3 regions of the Kitasatospora sp. NPDC059747 genome follow, and region 2 is predicted to be linked to each of the others. Evidence: riboswitches for the same ligand, from Rfam matches in the RefSeq annotation. Region 2 holds a riboswitch; each other region holds the start of a gene.
What was found. A riboswitch is a leader RNA that binds a small molecule or an ion and turns the genes downstream of it on or off. The one in region 2 is predicted to bind cobalamin.
Positions count from the first base shown of each region.

Region 1: linked by a shared signal. The riboswitch ahead of ACFV4G_RS35400 (HoxN/HupN/NixA family nickel/cobalt transporter) and the one ahead of ACFV4G_RS29925 (cobalamin biosynthesis protein) in region 2 are both predicted to bind cobalamin.
Region 3: linked by a shared signal. The riboswitch ahead of ACFV4G_RS10360 (FecCD family ABC transporter permease) and the one ahead of ACFV4G_RS29925 (cobalamin biosynthesis protein) in region 2 are both predicted to bind cobalamin.

Region 1 is NZ_JBHWGV010000119.1:991-5,442, forward strand. Features, by position in the region: gene ACFV4G_RS35380 (IS630 family transposase) at 1-227, opposite strand, end outside; partial or broken gene ACFV4G_RS35385 (helix-turn-helix domain-containing protein) at 317-994, shown strand; partial or broken gene ACFV4G_RS35390 (hypothetical protein) at 888-1,802, opposite strand; gene ACFV4G_RS35395 (ArsR/SmtB family transcription factor) at 1,856-2,239, opposite strand; cobalamin riboswitch at 2,322-2,514, shown strand; gene ACFV4G_RS35400 (HoxN/HupN/NixA family nickel/cobalt transporter) at 2,547-3,656, shown strand; gene ACFV4G_RS35405 (type B 50S ribosomal protein L31) at 3,742-3,993, opposite strand; gene rpmG (50S ribosomal protein L33) at 4,060-4,224, opposite strand; gene rpmB (50S ribosomal protein L28) at 4,359-4,452, shown strand, end outside.
Region 2 is NZ_JBHWGV010000082.1:39,110-43,561, forward strand. Features, by position in the region: gene ACFV4G_RS29915 (putative cobaltochelatase) at 1-859, opposite strand, end outside; gene ACFV4G_RS29920 (cobyric acid synthase) at 856-2,376, opposite strand; gene ACFV4G_RS29925 (cobalamin biosynthesis protein) at 2,373-3,335, opposite strand; cobalamin riboswitch at 3,437-3,581, opposite strand; gene ACFV4G_RS29930 (helix-turn-helix domain-containing protein) at 3,833-4,452, shown strand, end outside.
Region 3 is NZ_JBHWGV010000017.1:68,764-73,215, forward strand. Features, by position in the region: gene ACFV4G_RS10355 (ABC transporter ATP-binding protein) at 1-262, opposite strand, end outside; gene ACFV4G_RS10360 (FecCD family ABC transporter permease) at 262-1,320, opposite strand; cobalamin riboswitch at 1,416-1,554, opposite strand; gene sodN (superoxide dismutase, Ni) at 1,667-2,062, opposite strand; gene sodX (nickel-type superoxide dismutase maturation protease) at 2,248-2,685, shown strand; gene ACFV4G_RS10375 (CGNR zinc finger domain-containing protein) at 2,711-3,310, opposite strand; gene ACFV4G_RS10380 (amino acid ABC transporter ATP-binding protein) at 3,435-4,187, opposite strand; gene ACFV4G_RS10385 (amino acid ABC transporter permease) at 4,226-4,452, opposite strand, start outside.

The DNA.
Region 1 (4,452 bases), on a different contig from region 2:
AGCCCCTCCAGCCGACGCTCCAGGAAACGCCGCCGCCACTTGCCGACCGTCTGCGGCCAGATGCCGAGCTCGGCGGCGACCTCCTGGTTCGTCTTTCCGTCCGCGCAGCCGAGCACGATCCGGCATCGCTGGGCCAGCACCTGCGACGACTTCGCCCGCCGCGACCAGCGGACCAGCGTCTCGCGCTCGTCATCGGTCAAGGTCAGCTCGGCCATCGGCCGCCCCATACGCGCCATGGACACAGGCTACAGATATGAAGCAGATTTCAGGCGCAGGACACTAGGGGTTGTCGTAACACCCCAGCTCGGGGGAAGCGATGGACTTCGAGATCCGCGAGGACCGGAAGCCGCAGGGATGCCGGCGGCTGCGTGCGGAGCGGGCGGAATACTTCCGACTCGTGCGACAGGGCTACAGCAACATCGAGGCGTCCCGGCTCGTCGGGGTCCACCCGCGGACCGGACGTGAGTGGCGTAACGGCCGCAATCCGTTGGGCCCGCACAAGGCGGCGCCACCGATTCACGCGGCGGTGCCGCCTTCGGGCCCGTCCCGGTACCTGCGCGAGGACGAACGTATCCACATCGCCGACCGGCTCCGGGAGGAAGCCACCGTGCGCGCGATCGCCGCGGAGCTCGGCCGCAGCCCCTCCACGGTCAGCCGGGAGATCCGGCGCAACCGTCATCCGGGCAGCGGAAGTTACCGGCCCCACGCCGCACAGGCCCGCGCCGACGCCCGCCGGCCGCGGCCCAAGCCCGGCAAGATCGGGCAGAATCCCGAGCTGCGGGACTTCATCCAGCAGCACCTGGAGCGCAAGTGGAGCCCGGAGCAGATCTGCCAGGCTCTGCGGGACACCTTTCCCGAGCGGCCGGAGATGCACGTGGCCCTCGGCCGCCGGTGGCGACGAGCAGGGTGGGGCGTTCCAGGGCGGCGCCGTAGACGGACACCGAGCCGTGGTCGCCGATCAGGCAGTCGGCGGCGACGAGGGCGGCCTGCCAGCCCTGGTGGGGCGGGACGAGGCGCAGGCCCATCCGCCGGGCGTCGTCGAGCAGGGCCTCGGGGTCGTGCCGGTTCCAGATGTTGGGGTGGAGGACGACGGCGACCGTGTACTCGTCGGCGGGGAGCCGGCGGACGAGGCGTCGGGGCAGGTCGGGGCGGCGGCCGAATAACGAGTGCTCGCTCCAGGTGGAGTTGACGACGACGAGCCGCCGGCCGTCGACGGCGCCGAGGGCGGCCCGGTAGGAGTCGCGCAGGCGCAGGCTGCGGAGCATGCGGTCGAAGCACGGGTCGCCGACGACCTGGGCGACGTCCAGTGCCTCGGGGCAGGAGACCCGCAGCCGGTCGAGCTGTTCCGGGTGGGAGAGGCCGAGGACGTCGACGAAGACCCGGCCGTGGTGGGTGAGTTCGTTGCGGGAGAGGCCGGCTGCGCTGACGGTGTCGCCGGTGGACTCGGTCACCAGGCGGTTGTAGCCGGCGCCGTGCGGGAGGACGACGAGCCGGGCGTCGAGGCGGTGCATCGAGGAGTGGACGGCGCAGGCGACGGCCAGGTCGAAGCGGTGCCGGACGGCCTCCTCCCAGTCCAGCAGGGTGATGCCGGGCAGGCCGCGCAGGTAGTCGTCGAGGCCGTCGGCGAAGGCGGAGCCGGGGTTGACGGTGGCGTAGCGCTCGATGCCGTCGCGGTTCAGGAGCGTGAGGACGTCGAGGACGCGGGTGGCGGAGGTGAGGGTGCGGGCGACCGCCAGCACGCGCGCCCTGACCGGCCGGGTGTTCCAGCGGTCGGCGGGCCAGGCGTGGGGGTGGGTCGGCACGCCATGATCGTACTCATCGGGTCGGCTTCCCGCGGTGAATCAGGCCCGGGAGGTCAGCCCGCCGCGGCGGCGGGCTCCTCGTGGTCGGCCGCGGCGCACTCGTCGAGGAGGGGGCGCATGCTCTCGTCGACGAGCCGGTAGCGCACGACGCGTCCGTCCTTGTCCCCGGTGACCACGCCGGCCGTCCGCAGCAGCCGCAGGGCCTGTGAGACGGCCGGGTCGCGCATGCCGGTGGCGACGGCGAGGTCGGTGACGGCGAGCGGTCCGGCGCGGTGCAGGGCGAGCAGGATCGCGAGCCGCCCGGGGTCGGCGAGCAGGGAGAACCGCTCGGACCACGAGCGGACGTGCGCGGCGTCGCCGATCGCGGCGATGGCCTCGCAGACCCGGTGTCCGTCGATGGTGCGGTGGCCCGCGCGGTCGGCCGGTACGAGATGCATGCGGACATTCTGGCAGCTCACGACCTGTGATCCTGGACACCTGCGTAGGTGCGCAGCCTTGCAAGGGTCGGCCCGGGACCCCTACGGTGTTCCCCGCCGTGGTGCTCGGGAAGACCGGTGACGGACCCTCAGGGGTCCCAGTCCGGAGCGGCCCTCGCCACTGTGATCGGGGGAGTCCGCCCGTACCCAGACGCCACTGGGCGCTTCGCGCGCCTGGGAAGGCGGGTACGGGAGCCCCGTCAGCCAGGAGACCGGCCACGGCATCTCACGAACGTCTTTCCACGAGGTGCTGGAGCGTGATCCGAAGATGACCCTGCCCGAAACCGCCGCCCCCGAGGCCGCGCCCGCCGTGCTGCCCACCTTCCGGTGGAGGAGAGAGGACACCGTCCGCACCGCCGGGCTGATGGGGGTGATCCTGGCCATGCACGTCGTGGCGTTCGGGACCCTCGTCTTCCTGGTGGCGCCGCACAACTACGCCGTCGGCACCCAGGTCTTCGGGGTGGGCCTCGGCATCACGGCGTACACGCTCGGCATGCGGCACGCGTTCGACGCCGACCACATCGCGGTGATCGACAACACCACCCGCAAGCTGATGGCCGACGGCAAGCGGCCGGTCTCGGTGGGCTTCTGGTTCGCCCTCGGGCACTCGTCGATGGTGGTCGTCATGGCCGCCCTGGTCGCGGGCGGCGCGCAGCTGGCGAACACGCTGATGGACGACGAGTCGACCACCCACCAGTGGCTCGGCATGGTCGGCACGACGGCCTCAGGCGCGTTCCTCTACCTGATCGGCGCGCTCAACCTGGCGGCGCTGCTCGGCATCCTGAAGGTGTTCCGGGCGATGCGCGCGGGGCAGTACGACGAGGCCGAGCTGGAGCAGCACCTGAACTCGCGCGGCTTCATGGCCCGGGTGCTGAACCGGGCGACCCGCTCGATCACCCGGCCCGGCCAGATGTTCCCGGTGGGCATGGTGCTCGGCCTCGGCTTCGACACCGCGACCGAGGTGACCCTGATGGTGATGGCCGGCTCGGGCGCGGCCGCCGGGCTGCCCTGGTACGCGATCGTCTGCCTGCCGCTGCTGTTCGCGGCGGGGATGAGCCTGTTCGACACGCTGGACGGGACGTTCATGAACTTCGCGTACCAGTGGGCGTTCTCCAACCCGGTGCGCAAGGTGTACTACAACCTGACGATCACCGGTCTGTCGATCGCGGTGGCGTTCATCATCGGCACGATCGAGCTGGTCGGCGTGCTGCACGAGAAGCTGGACCTGACCGATCCGGTCACCGGCTGGATCGCGGACATCTCGCTCGACAACGTCGGCTACGCGATCGCCGGGCTGTTCGTCGTCGTCTGGGCCGCGGCGATCGCGTACTGGAAGCTGGCCGGGGTCGAGAAGCGCTGGGGCGCCGAACGCTCCTGAGTGCGGCTGCCGCACGCCTGCCGCGACGGCGCCTCCCCATGGTGGGGAGGCGCCGTCGCGCGCGTTCCGGGCCGGCTGCGCCGGGTCAGCTGTGCCGGTCGCCGTAGCGCTGGCGGAAGCGCTCGACGCGGCCCGCGGTGTCGAGCACGCGGGACTGGCCGGTGTAGAAGGGGTGGCTCGCCGAGGAGATCTCGACGTCGATGACGGGATAGGTGTTGCCGTCCTCCCACTCGACCGTGCGGTCGCTGGTGACCGTCGAGCGGGTGAGGAAGGAGAGGCCGCCGACCTTGTCGCGGAAGACGACGGGCCGGTAGGCGGGGTGGATTCCGGGCTTCATGGGGGTGCCTCCTCGGCGGGGGATCAGCGCTCTTCGTTCGACGTTCTTCGTTCCGGCGCTCTTCGGTCAGCGCTCTTCGCGGAAGTCGACGTGCTCGCGCGCGACCGGGTCGTACTTGCGCAGCACCATCCGGTCCGGGTCGTTCCGGCGGTTCTTGCGGGTCACGTACGTGTAGCCGGTGCCGGCGGTGGAGCGGAGCTTGATGACGGGGCGCAGTTCGCTGCGGGCCATGAGGTCCTCCGGAGGGGTCGGGTGGTGCGGCGGTTCGGGGCCGGGTTGGAACCGTACACCGAAATGGATGTCATTTTCATCTGGTGTAACGTGACCTCCGTCCCGCCCATTCCCGGACCGTTTTGGGAGCCCCCATGTCCGCCCACTGCCAGCTCACCGGCCGCCGGCCGGGCTTCGGCAACGCGATCTCGCACTCGCACCGCCGCACCCCGCGGCGCTTCGACCCCA
Region 2 (4,452 bases):
CGACGGCCGTCCGCGCCATGACGATGTCGGCGCGCAGCCCGTCCACCTCGAACGCGGCGCACACGGCGGTGATCTGCCGGAGCGCCACGTCGGTGAGCTCGACCTTGGGCAGCAACTCCCGTGCGGCGGTGATCCGTTCGGCGAGCGCCCGCTCATCGTCGGCGAACCGCGCCGCGAAGCCGGCCGGGTCCGCGTCGTAGGCGAGCCGCCGCCGGACGACCTCGGCGCGCTCGGCCGGGTCGCGCGTCGCGGCGATCTCCACGGTCAGGCCGAAGCGGTCGAGCAGCTGCGGCCGCAGCTCGCCCTCCTCCGGGTTCATCGTGCCGACCAGCAGGAACCGGGCCGCGTGCCGCACCGAGACGCCCTCGCGCTCGACGTAGGAGCGGCCCATCGCGGCGGCGTCCAGCAGCAGGTCGACGACGTGGTCCTGGAGCAGGTTCACCTCGTCGATGTAGAGCACCCCGCGGTGCGCCTTGGCGAGCAGTCCGGGCTCGTACGCCTTGACGCCCTCGGCGAGCGCGCGCTCCAGGTCGAGCGAGCCGACGATCCGGTCCTCGGCCACGCCGACCGGCAACTCGACCAGCTGGGACGGCCGTTCGCTGCTCCCGGAGGAGGCGTGCGGTCCGTCCGGGCACTGCGGGTCGGGCGCGGCCGGGTCGCAGGAGAAGCGGCAGTCGTCGACGGTGGCGATGGACGGCAGCAGGCCGGCCAGCGCGCGGACCATCGTCGACTTGGCGGTGCCCTTCTCGCCGCGCACCAGCACGCCGCCCACGGCCGGGGAGACCGCGTTCAGCAGCAGTCCGAGCCGCAGGTCGGTCATCCCGACGACCGCGGTGAACGGGTAGCGGACGTCACTCATGCGTTGCCAGCCTCCTCAGGCGCACCGGGCGGCAGGAACGGCAGCGTTCCGGCCGCCGGCACCCCGCCCTCGATCAGCTTCCACAGCGCGTCGGTGTCCGCGTGCTCCTCGATCAGGTCCCCCAGGCGGTCCAGCCGGGCCTCGCGCGCCTCGGCGAACGAGGTGTCCGGCGCCGGGACGAACGCGCGGCCCGCCAGCGCGGCCACCTCGCGCAGGAACTCCCGGCGGAACCCGTCGTTCTCCAGCGCGCCGTGCCAGGTCGTGCCCCACACCGAGCCCACCCGGCATCCGTCCAGGAAGGGCTCCCCGCCGTCCACGGCGACCACCCCGTGGTGGATCTCGTAGCCCTCGACGCGGTGCCCGTAGGCCTCGCCGACCGGCCGGGCGAGCACCTTCTCCACACCGAACCGCACGCGCGTCGGCAGCAGGCCGAGCGCGTCGACGGCACCGGCCTTGGACTCGACGTCGTCGACGATCGAGCCCGCCAGCATCTGGTAGCCGCCGCACACACCGAGGACCGGCAGCCCGGCCGCCGCCCGCGCCCGCAGCGCCGGCTCCAGCCCGCGCTCGCGCAGCCAGGCGAGGTCGGCCACGGTGGCCCGGGTGCCGGGCAGCACGACGAGGTCGGCGTCGGCGAGCTCCTCCGGCCGGGTCGCCCAGCGGACGAGCACGCCGGGCTCCTGCGCCAGCGCGTCCAGGTCGGTGAAGTTCGACAGCCGGGGGAAGCGCACCACGGCCACCCGCAGCACGTCCGCCCCGAGCGGCCCGCGCCCGTCGACCCGGTCCACGACCGTCGACAGGTCCAGCGAGTCCTCGGCGTCCAGCCACAGCCCCGGCAGCATCGGCAGCGTGCCGAGCACCGGACGGCCGGTCAGGCCGTGCAGCATCTCCAGACCGGGCGCCAGCAGCCGGGCGTCCCCGCGGAACTTGTTGACGAACCAGCCGGCCACGTGCCGCTGGTCCTCCTCGGACAGCAGCGCCAGCGTCCCGTACATCGCCGCGAACACGCCGCCCCGGTCGATGTCGCCGACCACGACGACGGGCAGCCGGGCGGCCGTCGCCAGGCCCATGTTGGCGATGTCCCGGTCGCGCAGGTTGATCTCGGCGGGCGAGCCCGCGCCCTCGCACACCACCACGTCGTACCGGCGGCGCAGGTCCGCCAGGCATTCCAGGGCGCGCTCCAGCAGGACGGGCTTGCGCTCGCGGTAGTCCAGCGCGCCCACCTCGGCGACCGGCCTGCCGAGCAGCACCACCTGGCTGCGGCCGTCCGCGCCGGGCTTGAGCAGCACCGGGTTCATCGCCGCCTCCGGCTCCACCCGGGCGGCCTGGGCCTGCATCGCCTGGGCCCGGCCGATCTCGGCGCCGTCGGCCGTCACGAACGAGTTCAGCGACATGTTCTGCGCCTTGAACGGCGCCACCCGGACGCCCCGGCGGGCCAGCCACCGGCAGATGCCCGCCGTGACGACGCTCTTGCCCGCGTCCGAGGTCGTCCCCGCGACCAGCAGCGCGTTGGTCATGCCCTTCCCCTCCTCAGCAGCGATCGCAGCAGGACGTGCCCCGCGACCGTCGTACCCAGCGCCAGCGCGCCCACCCGCCGCGACAGCGCGCAGGCCCGCTCGATGTCGTCCACCGTCACCGGCCGCAGCTCCGCGCCCAGCACCGGCCGGTGCTCGACGCGCTCGCCGTACTGCAGCGTGCCGCCCAGCCGCACGCCCACGGCGCCCGCGAACGCCGACTCGGCCTGCCCCGCGTTCGGGCTCGGATGCGCCGAACCGTCCCGCCGCCACACCCGCCAGGCCGTCCGCGGCTGCGGCGCGGCGGCCACCGTCAGCAGCGCCGTCAGCCGGGCGCCCGGCCAGCCCGCCACGTCGTCCAGCCGGGCCGAGGCCCAGCCGAACCGGGCGTGGCGCGGCGAGCGGTGACCCACCATCGCGTCCAGCGTGTTGACGGCGCGGAAGGCCAGCAGACCGGGCGTGCCGGCGAGGGCGCCCCAGGCCAGCGCGTTCACGACGGCGTCCGCGGTGTTCTCGGCCACCGACTCCACGACGGCGCGGGCGATCTGCTGCCCGTCCAGCGCGCTCGGGTCGCGCCCGCACAGGTGCGGCAGCCGCTCCCGGGCGGCGGGCAGGTCGCCCGCGGCCAGCGCCCGGCCGATCGTGCGCGCCTCCCGGGTCAGCGAGGTGCCGCCGAGCACCGTCCAGGTCGCGGCGGCGGCCAGCGCGGCCCGCCCCAGCGGCCGGCGGCCGGCCGTCCGCTCCAGCGCCACCGCGCCCGCCGCGACGGCGCCCACGCAGAGCGTCGTGTACGCGGCCCCGGTGGCCCGGTCGTCGCGCCACATCCGGCGCTCCAGGCGGGTCGCCGCACCGCCGAAGACGGCCACCGGGTGGCCGCGGCGCGGATCGGCGTAGCGGGCGTCCGCCAGGTAGCCCGCGACGGCGCCGACCGCGAAGGCGGCGGCGCGGGTCAGCGGGCGCACGACGGAGGGGGACAGGGGAGGGCTCGGCGGGTCGGGGCAGCCTGCATCGCGTGCGAGTCCTCACTCAGGGTCCGCGCCCTGGATCGACGTACCGGGGGCGAGAGTCTCCTGGCTTCCGGGTCGAACGCACCCCCGGAGCCTTCCAGCAGCACGTCAGCGAAGACTGACGGTCCGCCGTGGCGTCGTTCCGGCCGTGCTCCCCGGTGACAGTGGCGGGACCGCGCCGGACTCGCACCGGCTTCCTCTGCATGCCTCCGTTTGGCCCTGGGATCCCATCACGCGGCCGAACCGGGAGTCAACCGAGGTCACGGAGGGGTTGGTCACACGCGGGAGGCCCGGCGCGCGCCCCCGAACGCCCCCGTCACTACCTCCGAGTACTGCCGCCGCAGGGGCATGACATCCTGTGCGATCCTCCAGCGGTCCGCGCGCGCCCTCCCCGGCGCTTCGTGCGTTCGGCGGCTGGGGGCCCGTTCGTACCGGCCCTAGCGTTCGTTCACATGCGACGAAGACAGCCTCCGCCCGCCCTGCCCCCGGTGCCGTTCTCGCCCGCCGCGGCCCGCGCCCACCGCGCCGGGCTCGGCCTGACCCCCGAACAGGTCGCCGGCGGCATGGCCGCGCACGGCGTCCGGCTGCTGCCCACGCACGTCATCGCCTGGGAGAGCGGCGAGCTGCGCCCCACCGAGGAGGAGTTCATCGCCCTCGCCCGCGCCCTGTGGTGCCCGCCCGCGCAGCTCATGGGCACCCGCCCGGCCCGCCTGCGCGACCACCGCGTGGCCCGCGAACTGAGCCAGGACACCGCCGCCCGTCGCATCGGCGTCGCCCTGCGCGTCTACCAGGAGGCCGAACTCACCGGGACGTGGGACGGCGACGAGGAGCGGACGCACGCGCTCGCCCAGGTGCTCGGACTGCGGCTCACCGAACTCGTCGAGGTGACCGGCCGCGGCGCCGAGCTCGACCAGCGGCTGCGCAGGTGCGTGGACGGCCGCTGGCAGCCCCACCTGCGGGCGGTCGCGCGGCTCGTGCCGGTCCACGAGGACGACCTCGCGACCGTCCTGACGGCCCTGCACCAGGAGCACCAGGTGTCCTCCCCGCACTGGGGCGCCGCGACGCCCACCCT
Region 3 (4,452 bases), on a different contig from region 2:
CGGCGGAGTGCTCCTGCGGCAGCGCGGCCACCCGCCGGGCGGCCTCGCGCGGGGCGAGCGCGTGCAGGTCGTCGCCGCCCACCAGGACGGCCCCGGCGGCGGGCCGCAGGGCCCGGTAGACGCAGCGCAGCAGCGTCGACTTCCCGCTGCCGTTGGGCCCGACGAGCCCCACCACCTGCCCGGCGGAGGCCTTCAGGGCGATGTCGTGGACGAGCTGGGTGCCGGCCAGCTCCACCGAGACGGAGTCGAGGGCGAGGTCCATCAGCGGCCTCCGAGCGCGTGGCCGCGACGACGCATCAGCAGCAGGAAACAGGGCACCCCGAGCACCGCGGTGACCACCCCGACGGGCAGTTCGGCCGGGGCGAGCAGGGTGCGCGAGACGATGTCCACCCAGACCAGCAGCAGCGCCCCGGCGAGCGGCGCGACCAGCAGCACCCGGCGGTGCCCGGCGCCGACCAGCATCCGCGCGAGGTGCGGGACCATCAGCCCGACGAATCCGATCGCCCCGCTGACGGCGACGACCGTGCCGGTGACGGCGGCGGTCACCACGAACAGCTCGCGGCGCAGCCGGTCGGGGTCGACGCCGAGCGAGGCGGCGGTCTCGTCGCCCATGGCCAGCGCGTCCAGCCGCCCCGCGGCGCAAGCGAGGTGGGCGAGTCCGGCCAGCACGGTGGCGGCGGCGATCGGCACCGAGCCCCAGGTCGCGCCGCCGAGGCTGCCGAGCAGCCACATCATGGCGTCGCGGGCGGCCTCGCCGCGGGCGGCGGCGAAGACCATGAGCGCCGTCAGCGCGGAGAAGCCGTACGAGAGGGCGGTGCCGGTGAGCACGAGGCGCAGTGGGGTGAGTCCGAAGGCGGTGCGCGCGGCCAGGTACACCAGCACCATGGCGATCAGCGCGGAGCCGAACGCGGAGGCGGAGATCGCCCACACGCCGAGCGAGGCGAAGGCGCCGAGCAGCAGGACGGCGTTGGCGCCGACGGCGGCGCCGGAGGAGACGCCGAGGACGAACGGGTCGGCGAGGGCGTTGCGCACGAGGGCCTGCACGGCGACCCCGGTGGCGGCGAGCCCGGCGCCGACCACGGCGGCCAGGACGGTGCGCGGCAGCCGGATCTCCCAGACGATCGCGTACGCGGCGGCCTCCTCGGCCTCCAGCCGACCGCCCGTCAGTCCGGCGCCGAGCAGCCGCAGGACGCGCGTCCAGCCGAGTCCGGCGGAGCCGAGGGCCACGCCGCACACGAGGGAGAGCAGCAGGGCGGCGGCCAGGCCGGCGGCGAGGGGCACGGCGGGTATGCGGCGGGACTCCGGTGGCCTTCTCACGATCTGTTCGGGCGCCTTGCCTCGGGCCGTGGGTGTGCCGGGGCCGGCGCCGGCCGGGTGCGGGCCCGGGCGCCATCCCCTCGCAGTCCTCGGCGAGTTGTCGGGAGTTCAGCGGCCGGGGGCGATCGGGCTGGCACGGCCCCGGGGGCGTGCTCACCGTTGCGGGTCAGCGCCGGATTCACACCGGACTTCTCCCTCGGACGCCTTGGCAGCATAACAGCCAATACGGCAATGCAGTCCTTACAGGTATGTGTACGGAGATGAACGGACGTGAACGCACGGCCCGGACGCGCGAAAGCCCCCGCCCGGTGGTCCGGGCGGGGGCTCTCGACGTGGCGACGCGTCAGGCTCAGGCCTGCTTGGTCTCCCAGAAGATCTTGTCGACCTCGGCGATCAGGTCCAGCAGGGCCTGGCCGGTGGCCGGGTCCGTGGACGCCTTGGTGGCCGAGGCGGCCTTCAGGGTGTCGTTGATCAGCTGGTGCAGCTGCGGGTACTTCTCGAAGTGCGGGGCCTTGAAGTAGTCGCTCCACAGCACCGAGATGTGGTGCTTGACGGCCTCGGCGCGCTGCTCCTTGATGATGATGGCGCGGGCGCGGAAGTGCGGGTCCTCGTTGGCCTGGTACTTCTCCTGGGTGGCCTTGACCGACTCGGCCTCGATCCGGGCCTGCGCCGGGTCGTACACACCGCAGGGCAGGTCGCAGTGGGCGTGGGCGGTGGCGCGCGGTGCAAACAGACGAGAGAACATGGGAGTCCTTCCTTAGATCGTCTTCCCGCGCCCGAGACTACCCTTCCGGCCTCCCGGTTTCGCGATCGGGCGGTGGGCCTAGGGCAAAAGGCCGATCCGGAACCGGGGTAATCCGGACATCGGACAGGTGACGGTCCGTACGGCACACTGGGACGCGGCGGCCGGGAGGAGGAGTAGTGGCGCGGATGACGCAACCGGGGGACGGCGCACGGGCGGGCACGGTGCCGTTCGGGCTGGTCGACGTGGCGGGACCGTCGATGGTCCCGACCCTGCGCGAGGGCGACCAGCTGCTGGTCCGGTACGGCGCGCGGATCCGCCCGGGCGCGGTCGTGCTCTTCCGGCACCCGTTCCAGCAGGACCTGCTGGTGGTCAAGCGGGCGGCCGAGCGCCGGGCGAAGGGCTGGTGGCTGCTCTCCGACAACCGGCCGGTCGACAGCGACAGCCGCAGCTACGGCGCCGTTCCGGACGAGCTCGTGCTCGGCCGGGTGCTGCTGCGGCTGCGCCCGCGCCCGGCCTGGCTGGCGCCCGGTCGCCGGCTGGAGCGACTGCTGCTGACCCCCGGGCTGGTCCGGGTCCCGGGGCTGGCCCGCCGCCTCGGCGTCTGGGTGGACGCCGAGCTCTAGTGCCACGGCACTGGCGGATGCGCGTCTAGGCCTGCAACTGCTGCGGTCCGAGCGCCGCGTCCTGGGCCTCCTGGCGCTTGCGGGCCCGGTAGGCCGCGACGTTGGCGCGCGTGGCGCAGCGGTCCGAGCAGTAGCGCCGGGAGCGGTTGGTGGAGGTGTCGAGGTAGGCGTTGCGGCACGGCGCGGCCTGGCAGATCCCGAGCCGGTCGGCGCCGAGCTCGGTGAGGTGGACGGCCAGGCCCATGCACGCGACGGCGCTGAAGTGCGCGGTGGCGGTGGGCGAGTTGTCGGCGAGGTGCAGGTGCCAGCGCGGCCGGCCGGCGTCGTCGAGGTAGTCGTGGCCGGAGACCAGCGGGCTGACGGGGTACTCCATGAGCAGGCTGTTCAGCAGGTCGACGCCACGTACCTCGTCGCCCTCGGCGGCGGCCTCGAAGACCCCGCGCAGCCTGGTCCGCACCGCCCGCAGGCGGGGCAGGTCGGACTCGTCGGCCAGGGCGGCGGCGCGAGAGGACTCGGAGAACAGGGCGCGCACGGCGTCCACCGAGGTCAGCGTGTCGGTGCCGCGCTCGGGTTCCTCGGTGTTCACCAGCCGAACGGCGAGATCGGCGTAGGAGGCGAGCTCCACGGCGGTCCTTCCAGTGGTTCGGTAACGGGCTGATTGCGTCCAGCCTATTACCCGGATCGGGAAAACGGCGGCGCCCGGCAGGATCGGCCTGCCGGGCGCCAAGGGTTGCTCGCTCAGCGCACGCTCAGAGGACCTTCGAGAGGAAGGACCGGGTGCGCTCGTGCTGCGGGTTGGTGAGGACGTCGCGGGGGTTGCCGGACTCGACGACCACGCCGCCGTCCATGAACACCAGCGCGTCGCCGACCTCGCGCGCGAAGCCCATCTCGTGGGTGACGACGATCATCGTCATCCCCTCCTCGGCGAGGCCGCGCATGACGTCCAGCACCTCGCCGACGAGCTCCGGGTCGAGCGCCGAGGTGGGCTCGTCGAAGAGCATGAGCTTGGGCTTCATGGCCAGCGCGCGGGCGATCGCGACGCGCTGCTGCTGGCCGCCGGACAGCTGCGACGGGTAGCTCTTCGCCTTGTCGGACAGGCCGACCCGCTCCAGCAGGGCCATGCCGCGCTCGCGCGCCTCGGCCTTGGACTCGCCCTTGACCTGGACCGGCGCCTCCATGACGTTCTCGAGCGCGGTCATGTGCGGGAACAGGTTGAAGTGCTGGAACACCATGCCGATGTCCCGGCGCTTCTGCGCGACCTCGCTCTCCTTCAGCTCGTGGAGCCGGTCGCCCTTCATCCGGTAGCCGACCAGTTCGCCGTCGACCGAGAGGAAGCCGCCGTTGATCTTCTCCAGGTGGTTGATGCACCGCAGGAAGGTCGACTTGCCGGACCCGGAGGGGCCGACGAGGACGAACACCTCGCCCTTGCGGACCTCCAGGTCGATGCCCTTGAGCACCTCCACGAGGCCGTAGGACTTGCGCACGCCCTGCGCCTCGACCATCGGCACGGGCCGGGAGTCGGTGGGCTTGGTCAGATCGGTCATACGTGACCGCCTCCCTCGATGCCCGGGACCACGTCGTTCTCGGCCCGCGGAACGGGCTTGCCGGCGAACAGCCGCCGCAGCCGCTGCAGCGGGGTCGGCGGGAGCGCACGGTTGGCGCCGCGGGCGTAGTGCCGCTCGACGTAGTACTGGCCCACGGTGAGGATCGAGGTCATCAGCAGGTACCAGATGCTGACGACGAGCAGCAGCGGAATGGTCTGGAAGG